3 regions of the Streptomyces rectiviolaceus genome follow, and region 3 is predicted to be linked to each of the others. Evidence: riboswitches for the same ligand, from Rfam matches in the RefSeq annotation. Region 3 holds a riboswitch; each other region holds the start of a gene.

Region 1 (4,189 bases), on a different contig from region 3:
TACTGACCGCAGTCGCGGTGCGGGATGTTGTAGAGGACCAGGAGCGCGTCCCGGTCCGCCTTCTGGGCCGCCTCGGTGAAGCCGCGGGACTGGTCCTCCGCGTTCTCCGGGATGATCCATTCGGCGACGGGCTGTTCGGCGATCTTGCGGATCAGCTCGGCGTCGTCCTTCTTCCCGTCCTTCTCGTACGTGGCGACCTGCTTGGCCGCGTTCCCGTCCGGGTTGACCCAGTACGGGTCGGTGCCCTTCGGCTGTTGTTCGACCGGCTTCCCCGACGACCCCTCGTTGTCCGAGCCGTCATCGGAGGAGCACCCCGACAGCAGCAGCGCCGCCCCCGCAAACGCCGCCGCAGCCTTCACCCCCCTGGCCGCGATTCGATGACCGCGGCCGGTGCCTTTGTGGTACATCCACTCCCCCTTGGGTGCACTGTCCGATTCTCAATCCTGACATACGCACTCCCGGCCCACGAGGCCCGCCCGTCGGCTACGGAGACCTGTTGGTGAGCTGTTACAGCTCGGCGCCCGGGGGTAGGCGCAGTGGACGGGGCAGCGCTCATGGGGAGGAGATCATGCAGGATCGCACCTCTGAACTACGGCTGGCCGAAGTCCTGGTGGAGACCACGGACACCTTGGACGACGACTTCGATCCGGAACGCCATCTGGGCCGGGTCGCGGGCCACTGCGTGGAGCTGCTGGCCGCTGCCGCCGCCGGGGTCATCGTCGACGGCTCCGGCAACTGCCCCGTCTCTCTCGGCGGCCATCCACAGGACCTGGCACTCGCCCTGCTCGGGGCCCAGCAGAGTGGTGGACCCTGCGTGGAGAGCTTCGGCTCGGGCCTGCCCGTGCCGCCGGTGCGGCTCGCGGCACCCGAACCCGCCGCGCGCTGGCCGGAGTTCACGGCGCTGGCCCGCCGCCACGGCATCGGGGTGACGTACGCGGTTCCGCTGCGACAGCGCGCGACCGTGCTCGGCGCGCTCAACGTCTTCGTGCCCGAGACCTCCCTGGCCCCGCACACCGACGGCGAGTTGCGCCTGGCGCAGGCGCTCGCCGACGCCGCCGCGGTCGGTCTGCACAACCACCGCGCCTACACGCAGTATCGGACCCTCGCCACACAGCTCCAGGGCGCCCTGACCAGCCGTATACGCATCGAACAGGCCAAGGGCATACTCGCCGAACGCTGGCGGACCGACCTGGACGAGGCCTTTGACGTACTGAGGCGGTACGCGCGTAGAGAACGGCTGGTCATGCAGGTGGTCGCCACCGAGGTGATCAAGGGTTCCCTCGATGACGCGGCGCTGCGCGGCAGTTGGTCCGAACCTTCCTGAAGGTCATCCCGAGAGCCGCCACCACCTGCGGTGATCACAGAGAGAAAGCGGATCACGACTTGGCGTCAATCCACCTCTAGGCTCCAGCGCTCATCCGTTCTAGAGTCGTCACAACGGCCCAAGCCCCCGGCCTGAACGCCCATCCCGCACAACGGGGTTGGCCATCGAACCTCCCGCGCCGGCGCCGGGTTACTCCCGCAGCTCGTGCGCGCGCGGTCGAGGACCAGCCCGGTCGACGGCTCCGGGGGGAGCGGGCCGCCGACCGGGCCGGGTTGTCCGGATCCGGATTGTCCGGATACAGCCTCCATTGACGTTGACAGTGTCCATGCCGACTGGGACTCTCCGGGACGACAAGTCCATACATCGAGGCGACGGTTGACAGGAACCCGGTGCGATACCGGGGCGGTCCCGCCACTGTGACCGGACGCCCGCGCGGCGTGCGGAAGTCAGGAACTGAACCGTCGTACTCCTGCTTCGGGGCGTGGAAACCCCGGAAGGAGGCCCTCCGGCATGTCATCGCACTCCGCGGCATCGCGCACCGACAGCACGGCGGCCCAGGCGGCCACGGCCTCGACCCGCGACTGGCTCATCGCGTCGGCCGCGGTCATCATCGCGTTGATCGCGCTCTACGCGGTCTTCATCGACAACGGCGCGCTGATCTCGGCGACCGGCAGCTATCTCCACGAGTTCGCCCACGACGGCAGGCATCTCCTCGGTGCCCCGTGCCACTGACCGGGCACGGACACGGACACGGCACCATGCCGACGCCCCAGTCCTCGCCGGTCTCGCCGGTCCTGCCCCTGCTCGGCCGGGGTCTCGTCGCGGGAGGCGTGGCGGGCCTCGCGGCGGGGCTCTTCTCCCTGCTCCTCGCCGAGCCGCTGATGGACCGGGCGATCCGCGCCGAGGAGAAGCGGTCGGTCCAGCACCACGAGGAGCTGTTCACGCGCTCGGCCCAGCACGCGGGACTGGTGGTCTCCGCGGTCGTCGCCGGTCTGGCCGTCGGCATCCTCTTTGCCGTGGCGTACGCCCTGGTGCACCGCCGCGACCCGGGCTCGGCCCCGTGGCCGCGTGCCCTGGCCTTCGCGGGAGCGGCCTTCCTCGCCGTCTCCCTGGTGCCCGGTCTGCGCTACCCGGCGAACCCGCCGGGCGTCGGTGACCCCGGCACGGTGGGCGACCGCCAGGCGATGTGGCTCGCGGCCATGGCGATCGGCGTCCTCGGCATGTTCCTGACCTGGCAGGTGTACGTACGCCTTGCGGGCAGACCCGTCCCGGTGCGGCAGATCGCGGCGGTCCTCACGACGGTCGCCGTCCTGGCCTCGCTCTTCCTGCTCCCGGACAACCCCGACCCGGTCCCGGTCGACGCGAAGCTCCTGTGGGACTTCCGCGTCGTCTCGATCGCCTCGCACGCCCTGCTGTGGGCCGTGTTCGCGGCGGTCTTCGGGGGCCTCGGCCTGCGGGCCGTCCGGGAAGGGGCCGCCAGGGGTGCCGCCGGGGGCGCGAGCGCGGCGGGAGTGCCCTCGCGCCTCGGCGCCACCCCTACGACCCCACCCCGGTGAGGTAGGCGGACACCACCACGTTCGCCGAGTACGTCTTGGTCGCCCGGTCGAACGTGCCGCCGCACGTGATCAGGCGGAGTTCGGCGCGGCCCTCCTCGTGGGGGCCGTACGCCTTCTTCGCGTCGAAGCGTTCCCGGCTGAGGACCTGGACGTCGTCCACGGTGAACTCCGCGACCGAGCCGTCGTCCCGGGTCACAAGGACCTTCTCGCCCGGGCGCACCGCGCTGAGGTCGTAGAAGACCGCGGGGCGCGTCTCGGTGTCGACGTGGCCCACGAACAGGGAGGTGCCCGCCGCTCCGGGGCGTGTGCCGCCGCCGTACCAGCCGACGGAGCCCGCCTGCTCGAAGGGCGGCGGATCGATGGCGCCGTCCTGATCGAGTCCGCGGGCGACCACCGGCGCCCGCACCTTCAGCGAGGGGACATCGACACGCTGCGGCTTCGCGGCGCCCAAGGGCTCGTGCGCGTCCGGGAGTTCGACGGCGAACGGCCTGCCGACCGCCGCGACGTCACCGGTCGTGGGCTCCGAGACACCGCCGCGTACGTCGGTGATCTCGCTGCCCCACAGCCAGAGCCCCACGAGCACCAGCGCCCAGGCGACCCCGGTGAGGAATCGCCCGTGCCCCGCCGGCTGCCCGTCCGGCTTCTCATGGCCCGACACGTCGTTCGTCGCCCGTCACTCGGAGCGGCGCCGGCGGACGCTGCGGAACGCCACGGCCACGGCCGCCACCCCGGCGAGCACCAGGCCGATCACCGCGTGCCGGGTGCCGGGCCCCGCCTCCTGGGCGTGCGCGGCAAGCTGCGCGGTGCCGCCGCCGCCCGCGCGTACCGGCGAGACGGGGGCGGGATTGTTCGGGACGATCTGCACGGTGCCCACGCCCTGGTGGGGGTGACCGTCGCAGATGACAGTGACGTCGTGCGAACCCTCGACGCCGTCGCGGAGCGTGGCGGAGCCGTTCAGCGAGTACTTGCCGCCGTCCCTGCCGGTGAGCTTCGCGTCTCCCGTGAACGCCCCGGACCCGGCGGACCCGGTCGTGCCCTCACAGCCCGAGACGCTGATCTCCACCTTGGCCCCGGGCGCGGCGCTGGAAGGGGTGACCGTGGCATGCACTTTGCCCTCGTCATGGGCGTGCGCGGGTGTCGCCGCGGCGATGGGAAGCGCGGCGAGGACAACCGCCCCGGCTATGCCACGCAGGGTGAGTGTTCCTCTACGCATCGTGAACCTCCTGTTTCGAGGTTCACGCGCGACGGCGTCCCACGCCTCCCGTGTGCGGCAAACGGGTGGTCTTCGCGTCAGACCCGGTCGACGAGA
Region 2 (4,189 bases), on a different contig from region 3:
CTCGCCGACGCGGCAGCCGTCCAAGAAGGGCTCTCCGCCCAGGACTTCGGCGACGCCGTGATGGATCTCGTACCCCTCGACGGGTTCGCCGAGCGCCTCGCCGACCGGCCGTGCGAGGGTCTTCTCGCGTGCGAACCGCACCCGCACGGGCAGCAGTCCGAGCCCGTCCACGGTCCCCGCACGCGACTCGACGTCATCCTCGATACGCTCGCCGAGCAGCTGGAAGCCGCCGCAGATCCCGAGCACGGGTCGCCCCTCGGCGGCGCGCCGCGCGATGGCGTCCGCGAGACCGCGCTCGCGCAGCCACTCAAGAGCGCGGACGGTGCCGCGCGTCCCCGGTACGACCACGAGATCGGCGTCGACGAGCTCATCGGCCCGGTCCACGAACCGCACGACGACGCCCGGTTCGGCGGCCAGGGCGTCCACGTCCGTGAAGTTCGACATCAGAGGCACGGCACAGACGGCGACCCGCAGCACGTCATCACCGACCGGGGGAGCGACGGCGGACTCCCTGACGGCACCCCGCAGGGACACCCGAAGCCCGTCCTCCTCGTCGATGCCGAGGCCGTGCTGGAACGGCAGCACACCGAACGTACGCCGCCCGGTGAGCCCGAGAAGCATGTCGAGCCCGGGTTCGAGCAGCGAGACGTCGCCCCGGAACTTGTTGACGAGATACCCGGCGACCAGCTCCTGGTCCTGGGCGCTCAGCAGCGCGGTCGTACCGAAGAAGGAGGCGAAGACGCCACCCCGGTCGATGTCGCCGACGACCAGGACGGGGAAGCGGGCGGCCCGCGCGATCCCCATGTTCACGATGTCCGTACGCCGCAGATTGATCTCGGCGGGACTGCCCGCGCCTTCACAGATCACGGCGTCATAGCTGCCCCGGAGCTCCTCCAGGCATCCCACGACGGTGGAGAGCAGCGCTTCCTGCCGTCCGCCGTGGTAGCCGCGCGCGGTCATCTCGCCCACGGGCTTGCCCATGAGGACGACCTGGCTGCTGCGGTCACTGCCCGGCTTGAGCAGCACGGGGTTCATCAGCGCGCTCGGCTCGACCCTGGCGGCCTGTGCCTGCATGGCCTGGGCCCGCCCGATCTCGGCACCTTCGCGCGTGACAAAGGAGTTGAGGGACATGTTCTGCGCCTTGAAGGGCGCGACGGAGACCCCCTTGCGGGCCAGCCACCGGCAGATCCCGGCGGTGACGACGCTCTTCCCCGCGTCGGATGTGGTCCCGGCAACGAGCAGTCCACCACTCATGAGGCGCCGCCTTTCCGCATAGTGCTCACCGCTGCGGCGACCCCCAGGGCCAGCAGCCCGACCCGTCGCGACAACCGCACGGCCCGCTCGATGTCCGCCACTTCGACGGCCCGCCCGCCCGTGTTCAGGACAGGCCGGTGTTCCACCCGGCCTCCGTACGAGAGGGTCCCCCCGAGCCTTACCCCCAACGCCCCGGCGAAGGCGGCCTCGACGGGCCCCGCGTTGGGGCTCGGATGCTTGGCGGCGTCCGCACGCCAGGCCCGCAGGGCTCCCCTCGGAGCATCCCCGGCGGCAGCCGCGAGCACCGCGGTGAGCCGGGCGCCCGGCCACCCCAGAACATCGTCGAGCCGCGCGGAAGCCCACCCGTACCGCCGGTACTTCACGGACTTGTGTCCGACCATGGCGTCGAGCGTGTTGACGGCCCGGAAGGCGACGAGCCCCGGCACCCCGCCGACGGCGCCCCACACGAGCGCCCCGACCACAGCGTCGGAGGTGTTCTCGGCGACGGACTCGACCACGGCACGCGCGATGCCGTCGGCGTCCAGCGACCGCGGATCCCGCCCGCACAGATGCGGCAGCCGCTCCCGCGCCACCTCGACGTCCCCGGCGGCGAGCGCACCGCCGATGGCCCGCGCCTCACGTCCGAGGGAGGTGCCGCCGACCACGGCCCAGGTGGAGGCGGCGGTCAGCGCGACGGACGCGGCGCGTGAGTCACGTACAAGAGAAGAGACCAGGACGGCGGCACCCGCCGCGCCCCCGGCACACACCACGGCATGCAGGGCGCCCCATCCGCGGTGGTCACGCCACAGCACACGCTCGACAGCGCCCGCCGCCCGGCCGAACGCGGCGACCGGGTGCCCGCGGCGAGGATCGCCGAGGAGCAGATCACCGAGGAGGCCGGCGGCGGCGCCGTACGCGAAGTCGCGATCGGCACACATGGCTTCAGCCGACCGGTACGTGGAGGAGAGCGAGGGGCCCGGCCTGGACGGGCAGGGGCACAGAGACCGGCAACGGGCGGCCGCGCATGGCGATATGTCCTCACTCAGGGTGTCCGCGCCCTGGTTCGACGTGACCGGCGGCGAGAGTTCCTGGCTTCCGAGGGGTCGTCTCCTCGATGACAGTGGCGGGACCGCGCCGGATTCGCACCGGCTTCCTCTCCTGCCGCCGTAATGGCTCCGGCAGTCCACCACGCCCGCGAACGCCCGTCAACTTGCCGTTGACCTGGGACGGGAGAGTGTGCCGAGGCCCACATGGGGCCGGTTTATCCCTAGGCCTGGAAATTGAACTTTCCTAGACTGGAACACGACAACCGGAGAGCGGTCCAGGAGTGATTCGGTCCGGGTCGGTACGTGGTGTGGCGGTTCTCGGCGGACCTGTGGGCCCTCCAAGATCACGGCGCTATCGTGCGGGACGCAGGCTCTCTGGTAGGGGGAGGTCGGCGTGTCCCATGGGAGTTCGTCCGGACGGTCCTGGTGCAGGAGCAGCCACAGCGGGGACGAAGGAGACTGCGTCGAAGTCGCCTTCGTGCGGGAGGCGGTGATCGTCCGTGATTCGCAGAACCCGTCGGGGCCGCGCGTCGTCTTCTCTGTTGAGCGTTGGCAGGCGTTCCTGAACGCTCTCGTCGGCGACGGGGGAGAGAGAGGGGGGACAGGATGACCGAGCATCATCTCGCCGAAGTGCGGCACCTGGTGAACGGTGTGCACGGGGGGAAGCGGAAGGCATCCGGGGTTGTCGTGGTCGTGGCGGGGTGCGTGCTGCTCGGTGCGGCCGCCACCCTGGTCGGCGCGGCGGCCGCCCTTCTGGTCGAGGGGACGGCGGCGCGGCTGGCCGTCTGGGCACTCGCGGCCGCGGTGGCCGCGGTGTCCATGGGCCTGTGGTGGGGATTCGCCGAGTTCAGGCAGGATCGTCGGCCTTGGGCTGGGGCCGCTGAGCGGGAACCACAGCGCGGCGGTCGTCGCTGAGCGCGGGCGTAGTCCCTGTCTGCGAGATCAGCTTGGCGAGCTGGCGGCTCAGCGCGATCACAGGGGTCGAGAAGACGGCGATCACCGAGCCGACCGTCCAGAAGCCCGTCATGCCGACGGCGCCCAGGACGACGAGCACTCCCGTGAGCGTCAGCAGCAGGACGAGTATGCAGCCGGTGCAGTAGACGACCCTGGTCGTGAACATCCGGACGTTGTCGTCCGTGCGATGGCGGTCCAGCGTGTCCATCCGGTCCGTGCGGTCCTGGTCGGCCATCGCTTCGCGGACGAGCTGGTTGTAGGAGGGGCCGTCGGCCGGTGTCTGTCCGAGAGCGGCGCTGCCGGTGGCATCGGCGGTCGAGCCTGCGGGGCTGCCGGTGGAGGCCCCACCGGCACCTTGCGCACCACCCGAACCACCGCTCGGCCACGGCGCCTGCCTGATGGCCGCGAGAACCCCCTGCCACCACTCTCGCAACGCGGCTGGCATCTTGAGGCCTCCTCGCTCCTCCCGGACTCCTTGGGGCCGGGAGGTCAGCTGCTGTCAATGCCGTCCCTGATCTGATTGATCAAGTCGATGGCCTGCTCCCCGGCGTACGCGGTCTCGCGGAGAGATTCGAAGCACTCCTGGTGACGCACGATCAGCTCGTGGTCGTCACGGATCGACTGGTTTCCCTGGGCTTCCAGGTACAGCAGGTCCTCGTCGTCGAGGAAGCCGAGCAGGATGAAGCTGCTCAGGGTGGAGTAGTGGGCGCCCGCCGTGAACGGCAGCACCTGGAGGGACACCTTCGGGCGCGTCGAGATGTCGATGAGGCGCTGCAACTGGGCGCGCTGCACGCGTGGTCCGCCGATCTGCCGGTGCAGCGCGGCCTCGTCGACGACGAAGAACGTGAACGGCGGGTTCTCGCGCTCCAGGGCGCGCTCCTGGCGCGCTGTCCGCAGCTCTACGATCCTCCGTGCCCGCGCCTCGTCGACGCGGG
Region 3 (4,189 bases):
CTCGCGAGGAGCGCTCGGCTCGCTCATGGAAGAAGCCTTTCCAGTACGAGGGTGAGGGCCGCCAGGCCCGTGAGGAGTACGGCGCTCATGGCGACGAAGCTCCGGGAGATCCGGGCGTCGGGCACGAGCACCCGCAGGGTTCCGTCGTAGCCGCGTCCGGCGAGCCCGGCCTGCAGCCGGGTCGCCCGGTCGAAGGCGCGCACGAACGCGGTGGCGCCAAGACCGCCGAGGGAGCGCCAGGTGGCGGCCCGGGTGGTGTGGCCGAGCCGCGCGGCCTGCGCCTGCCGGATCCTGCTCATGGAGTCCAGGAGCAGGAAGCTCATCCGGTACATGACGAGCGCCACGTCCACGACCGGCGCCGGAACGCCCGCCTTCACCAGGCGGGGCAGCAGATCCGACATCGGTGTCGTGAAGGCGAAAAGGAGGACGCCGAGCGAGGCCGCCGAGGTGCGCAGGAGCAGGCCGCCCGCCCGCGTGGGTCCGCCGTCGGCGAGCGTGACGAACCCTTCGGGTCCGCCGAGTTGGACGATCAGGGTCAGGGCGCCGGTGACGCAGAAGCCGAGCGGTACGCGGTAGGCGCGCCACAGTTTGCGCGGCGGCACCCCCGCGGGTCCGAGCAGCACGGCGAGCGCGGCGATCAGCACCAGGGCGGCGCCCGGCCAGGGCGGCAGGGAGACGGCCAGGACAGTGAGGCCGAGCCCGAGCACGGCCTTGTCCACGGGGTGGCGGCGGCGCCAGCGACTGCTGTGCGCCGCCGCGTCGATGGGCAGCACGCGGGGTCAGACCTGCTCGGTCTCGGGCCGGGGGCCCTCCACGTCGGAGTGCTGCTCCGCGGGTGCGTCCTCGGCCCGTGCGATCTCCGCGCCCTGACGGCGTCCCTTGCGCAGACCGAAGTAGTACGCGAGGACGCCCGCTCCCAGTGCCGCCTGCAGGGCGAAGAGCGCCGACTCGACCTCGCCGGAAGGGGGCTCGTACAGCGGCGAGAACCACGGCTCGTAATCCGGCTTGATCTCCGTGATCGCGGTCTCGGCCTGGGCGTCGGACCCGGTGAACGGCTCCTTCTCGTCGTCGCCGAGGCCGAGGGCCAACGGCAGCACCGCGAGCGCGGCGACGATGAGGAGGAGCAGAGTGTTGATCTTCGCGTTCCTGCTCATCAGGCGCCGGCCCCCGTCTCCGTCTTGGCGTCCGTCTTGGCGTCCCTGTCCGTCTTCGCGGCCGACTGCTTGCCCTGGAGCAGCACGCCGAGCCGCGTGAGCTCGCCCTTGCTGGACTGCACGAGCAGCCGCATCACGATGACGGTGAGCAGTCCCTCGCTGACCGCGAGGGGGATCTGCGTGACGGCGAAGATGCCGCCGAACTTGCCCAGGGCGCCGATGAATCCGCTGCTCGGGTCGGGGAACGCCAGGGCGAGCTGGACGCTGGTGACGCAGTACGTGGACAGGTCGGCGACGAACGCACCGAAGAACACGGCGACCATGAGCGGCACGTCGTACCGCTTCAGGAGCCGGTAGACGGCGTATCCGGCCCATGGCCCGATGATCGCCATGGAGAAGACGTTCGCGCCCAGCGTGGTGAGCCCGCCGTGGGCGAGCAGCAGGGCCTGGAACAGCAGCGTGATGGTGCCGAGCACCGTCATGATCGGCGGCCGGAACAGGATCGCGCCGAGCCCGGTGCCCGTCGGGTGTGAGCAACTGCCCGTAACGGACGGGATTTTCAGTGCGGAAAGGACAAAAGTGAAGGCACCGGAGGCGCCCAGGAGCAGTGTGCTCTCCGGGTGTTCCTTGACCTCACGGGTCAGGGAGCGGACTCCGTGGACTACGAACGGCGCGGACGCTACGCCCCAGGCGATCGCGTGCGCCGGCGGCAGGAAACCCTCGGCTATGTGCATGGCTAAGCAGACCCTCTCCAGCACCTCGTGGATGGACAACGCGCCTTGGCCGGTCTCCTGGCTGACGGGTCGTACCGACCGGACTCCGCCTTCCCGGGTGCGTGTGCACCCAGTGGCTGCCGCGAGGGCTGGAGCCGGACTTCCCGATCACAGTGGCGAGGGCCGCACCGGCATCACACCGATTTCCCGTTCACCAAGGCGTGGCGACCTTAGTGCGCAACTGAGTTTCCTGACAACTTGCAGGGCCACTGCAGCTGTGGCACACACGAGCGCACACGACCAGGGCGTACGCCCCTGGTCAGCGCGTGTGCTCCCCGGCCACGGGGTAGGGGACGAAGGTGCTGCTGTTCTCGTCGATCGCCAGGCGGCGGTCCAGTGGAGGCACCGCCCGCTGGGGGCAGTCGGTGCGTTCGCAGAGGCGGCAGCCCATGCCGATGGGCACGGCGGATGAGGCACTGTCGAGGTCGAGGCCGTCGGAGTAGACCAGCCGTGACGCGTGGCGGATCTCGCAGCCGAGGCCGATGGCGAAGGTCTTGCCGGGCTCGCCCCAGCCGCCGCGGTGCCGGGTGACCGCACGGGCGGTCCACAGGAATCGCTGACCGTCCGGCATGGAGGCGACCTGGACATGGATGCGGCCGGGGGCGGCGAACGCCTCGTACACGTTCCACAGCGGGCAGGTGCCGCCCGCGCGGGAGAAGTGGAACGCGGTCGCGGACTGACGCTTCGACATGTTCCCCGCCCGGTCGACCCGGACGAAGGAGAAGGGCACGCCACGCAGCCGGGGCCGCTGCAGGGTGCTGAGGCGGTGGCAGATCGTCTCGTAGCCGAGCCCGAAGTGGTCGGTCAGCCGCTCGATGTCGTAGCGGAACTCCTCCGCGGCCGCGTGGAAGCGGCGGTAGGGCAGGATCAGGGCGGCGGCGAAGTAGTTGGCGATGCCGATGCGGGCCAGCGGCCAGGCCGCCGTCTCCCGGTCGAAGTCCTGGGAGGCGAGGGCGGACACCTCGTCCGCGTACTCGAGCAGCGCGAGCTGGGTGGCCATCCGGAAGGCCTGTTGGCCCGGGCGCAGCCGGTTGGAGAGGTGCAGGACCCGGGCCGTCGGGTCGTAGTGGTGCAGGAGCTGGTCGGCGTCCGCGGCCAGCCGCACCCCGTGGCGCTCGGCGAGGCGCGCGGACAGGGCACGCACGACCTCGCCGGGACGTACGCCGATCTCGGCCGCGAACTGTTCGGCGGCCAGGTCGATCTCGTGCAGGTAGTTCTGGCGCCGGTAGAAGAACTCACGGATCTCCTCGTGCGCGGAACGGGGCTGTGCCGCCGTTCCCGGCCCCCGCCCGTCCGCGGCTTCGGAGAGCTGTTCGGTCAGGTGCTGGTTCCGGCGGCCGAGGTCCACCAGGACCGTCGCCACGGCGGGCATGCGCGACGCCAGGTCCGAGAGGTCGGACGCGGAGACCCGGCCCGCGGAGACCTCGCCGGTCAGGGCGTCCCGCAGATCGGCCACCAGGCGGCTGGTGTCGCGCTCGGAGAAGAAGCCCGGGTCGACGCCGAACGCCTCCGTGAGGCGCAGCAGCACGGGCACGGTCAGCGGCCGGGAGTCGTGCTCCATCTGGTTCAGATAGCTCGGCGAGATGGCCAGGGTGCGGGCCAGGTCGGCCTGGCTCATGCGGCGCTCCTCCCGCAGCCGTCGCAGCCGCGCTCCCGCGTATGTCTTGCTCACCCGTGGCTCCTGTCCGGTCACGATCGCCCTCGTCGGCACTGCTCGCGATGGTAGCCACGCGAACGAAGATTTCGGCATTAACAGAATTGGCAGAACGGCGAGCAAAGATGCGCAGAACTTGGCATCTTTCCCCGCTTGTTGGCACTGAGTGCCGATGCGAGAGTCGTACCGCGGCCCGCCGTACTCCGCATGGCGGGCCGCATCCCAGATTCACTCGGCACTCAGTGCCAGGCGTTCGCATAGTTTACGAGTCTCCAGGAGACGGTCATGGCATCACAGGCAGGGACGACGACGGCAACGGCCCAGGAGCTGGCTCAGCGGTGGGCGACCGACACCCGGTGGAAGGGCATCGAGCGCACCTACTCCGCCGATGACGTGGTCAGGCTCTCCGGCAGCGTCCGCGAGGAACACACGCTCGCCCGGCGCGGGGCCGAGCGGCTGTGGCGCCAATTGCACGAGCAGGACTACATCCACGCGCTCGGCGCACTGACCGGCGGCCAGGCGGTCCAGCAGGTCAAGGCCGGTCTTCAGGCGATCTACCTGTCCGGCTGGCAGGTGGCCGCCGACGCCAACCAGGCCGGGCACACCTA

What was found. Region 3 has a riboswitch for cobalamin ahead of ABD378_RS24505 (energy-coupling factor ABC transporter permease). Riboswitches for the same ligand answer to the same signal wherever they lie in the genome.
Region 1: it holds a riboswitch for cobalamin, as region 3 does, so the genes downstream of both, ABD378_RS25255 (CbtB domain-containing protein) here and ABD378_RS24505 (energy-coupling factor ABC transporter permease) in region 3, are expected to answer to the same signal.
Region 2: it holds a riboswitch for cobalamin, as region 3 does, so the genes downstream of both, ABD378_RS24230 (cobalamin biosynthesis protein) here and ABD378_RS24505 (energy-coupling factor ABC transporter permease) in region 3, are expected to answer to the same signal.

The regions. Positions count from the first base shown of each region.
Region 1 is NZ_BAAAUG010000090.1:48,055-52,243, reverse strand. It holds gene ABD378_RS25265 (glycoside hydrolase family 6 protein) at 1-407, opposite strand, end outside; gene ABD378_RS25260 (ANTAR domain-containing protein) at 569-1,324, shown strand; cobalamin riboswitch at 1,681-1,800, shown strand; gene ABD378_RS25255 (CbtB domain-containing protein) at 1,835-2,056, shown strand; gene ABD378_RS25250 (CbtA family protein) at 2,083-2,880, shown strand; gene ABD378_RS25245 (class F sortase) at 2,861-3,538, opposite strand; gene ABD378_RS25240 (hypothetical protein) at 3,554-4,093, opposite strand; gene ABD378_RS25235 (HAD-IIA family hydrolase) at 4,171-4,189, opposite strand, start outside.
Region 2 is NZ_BAAAUG010000085.1:19,066-23,254, forward strand. It holds gene ABD378_RS24225 (cobyric acid synthase) at 1-1,254, opposite strand, end outside; gene ABD378_RS24230 (cobalamin biosynthesis protein) at 1,251-2,192, opposite strand; cobalamin riboswitch at 2,315-2,457, opposite strand; gene ABD378_RS24235 (DUF397 domain-containing protein) at 2,695-2,910, shown strand; gene ABD378_RS24240 (hypothetical protein) at 2,907-3,215, shown strand; gene ABD378_RS24245 (hypothetical protein) at 3,148-3,699, opposite strand; gene ABD378_RS24250 (helix-turn-helix domain-containing protein) at 3,744-4,189, opposite strand, start outside.
Region 3 is NZ_BAAAUG010000086.1:38,177-42,365, reverse strand. It holds gene ABD378_RS24520 (energy-coupling factor ABC transporter ATP-binding protein) at 1-27, opposite strand, end outside; gene cbiQ (cobalt ECF transporter T component CbiQ) at 24-773, opposite strand; gene ABD378_RS24510 (energy-coupling factor ABC transporter substrate-binding protein) at 780-1,154, opposite strand; gene ABD378_RS24505 (energy-coupling factor ABC transporter permease) at 1,154-1,888, opposite strand; cobalamin riboswitch at 1,919-2,115, opposite strand; gene ABD378_RS24500 (short-chain fatty acyl-CoA regulator family protein) at 2,187-3,599, opposite strand; gene aceA (isocitrate lyase) at 3,867-4,189, shown strand, end outside.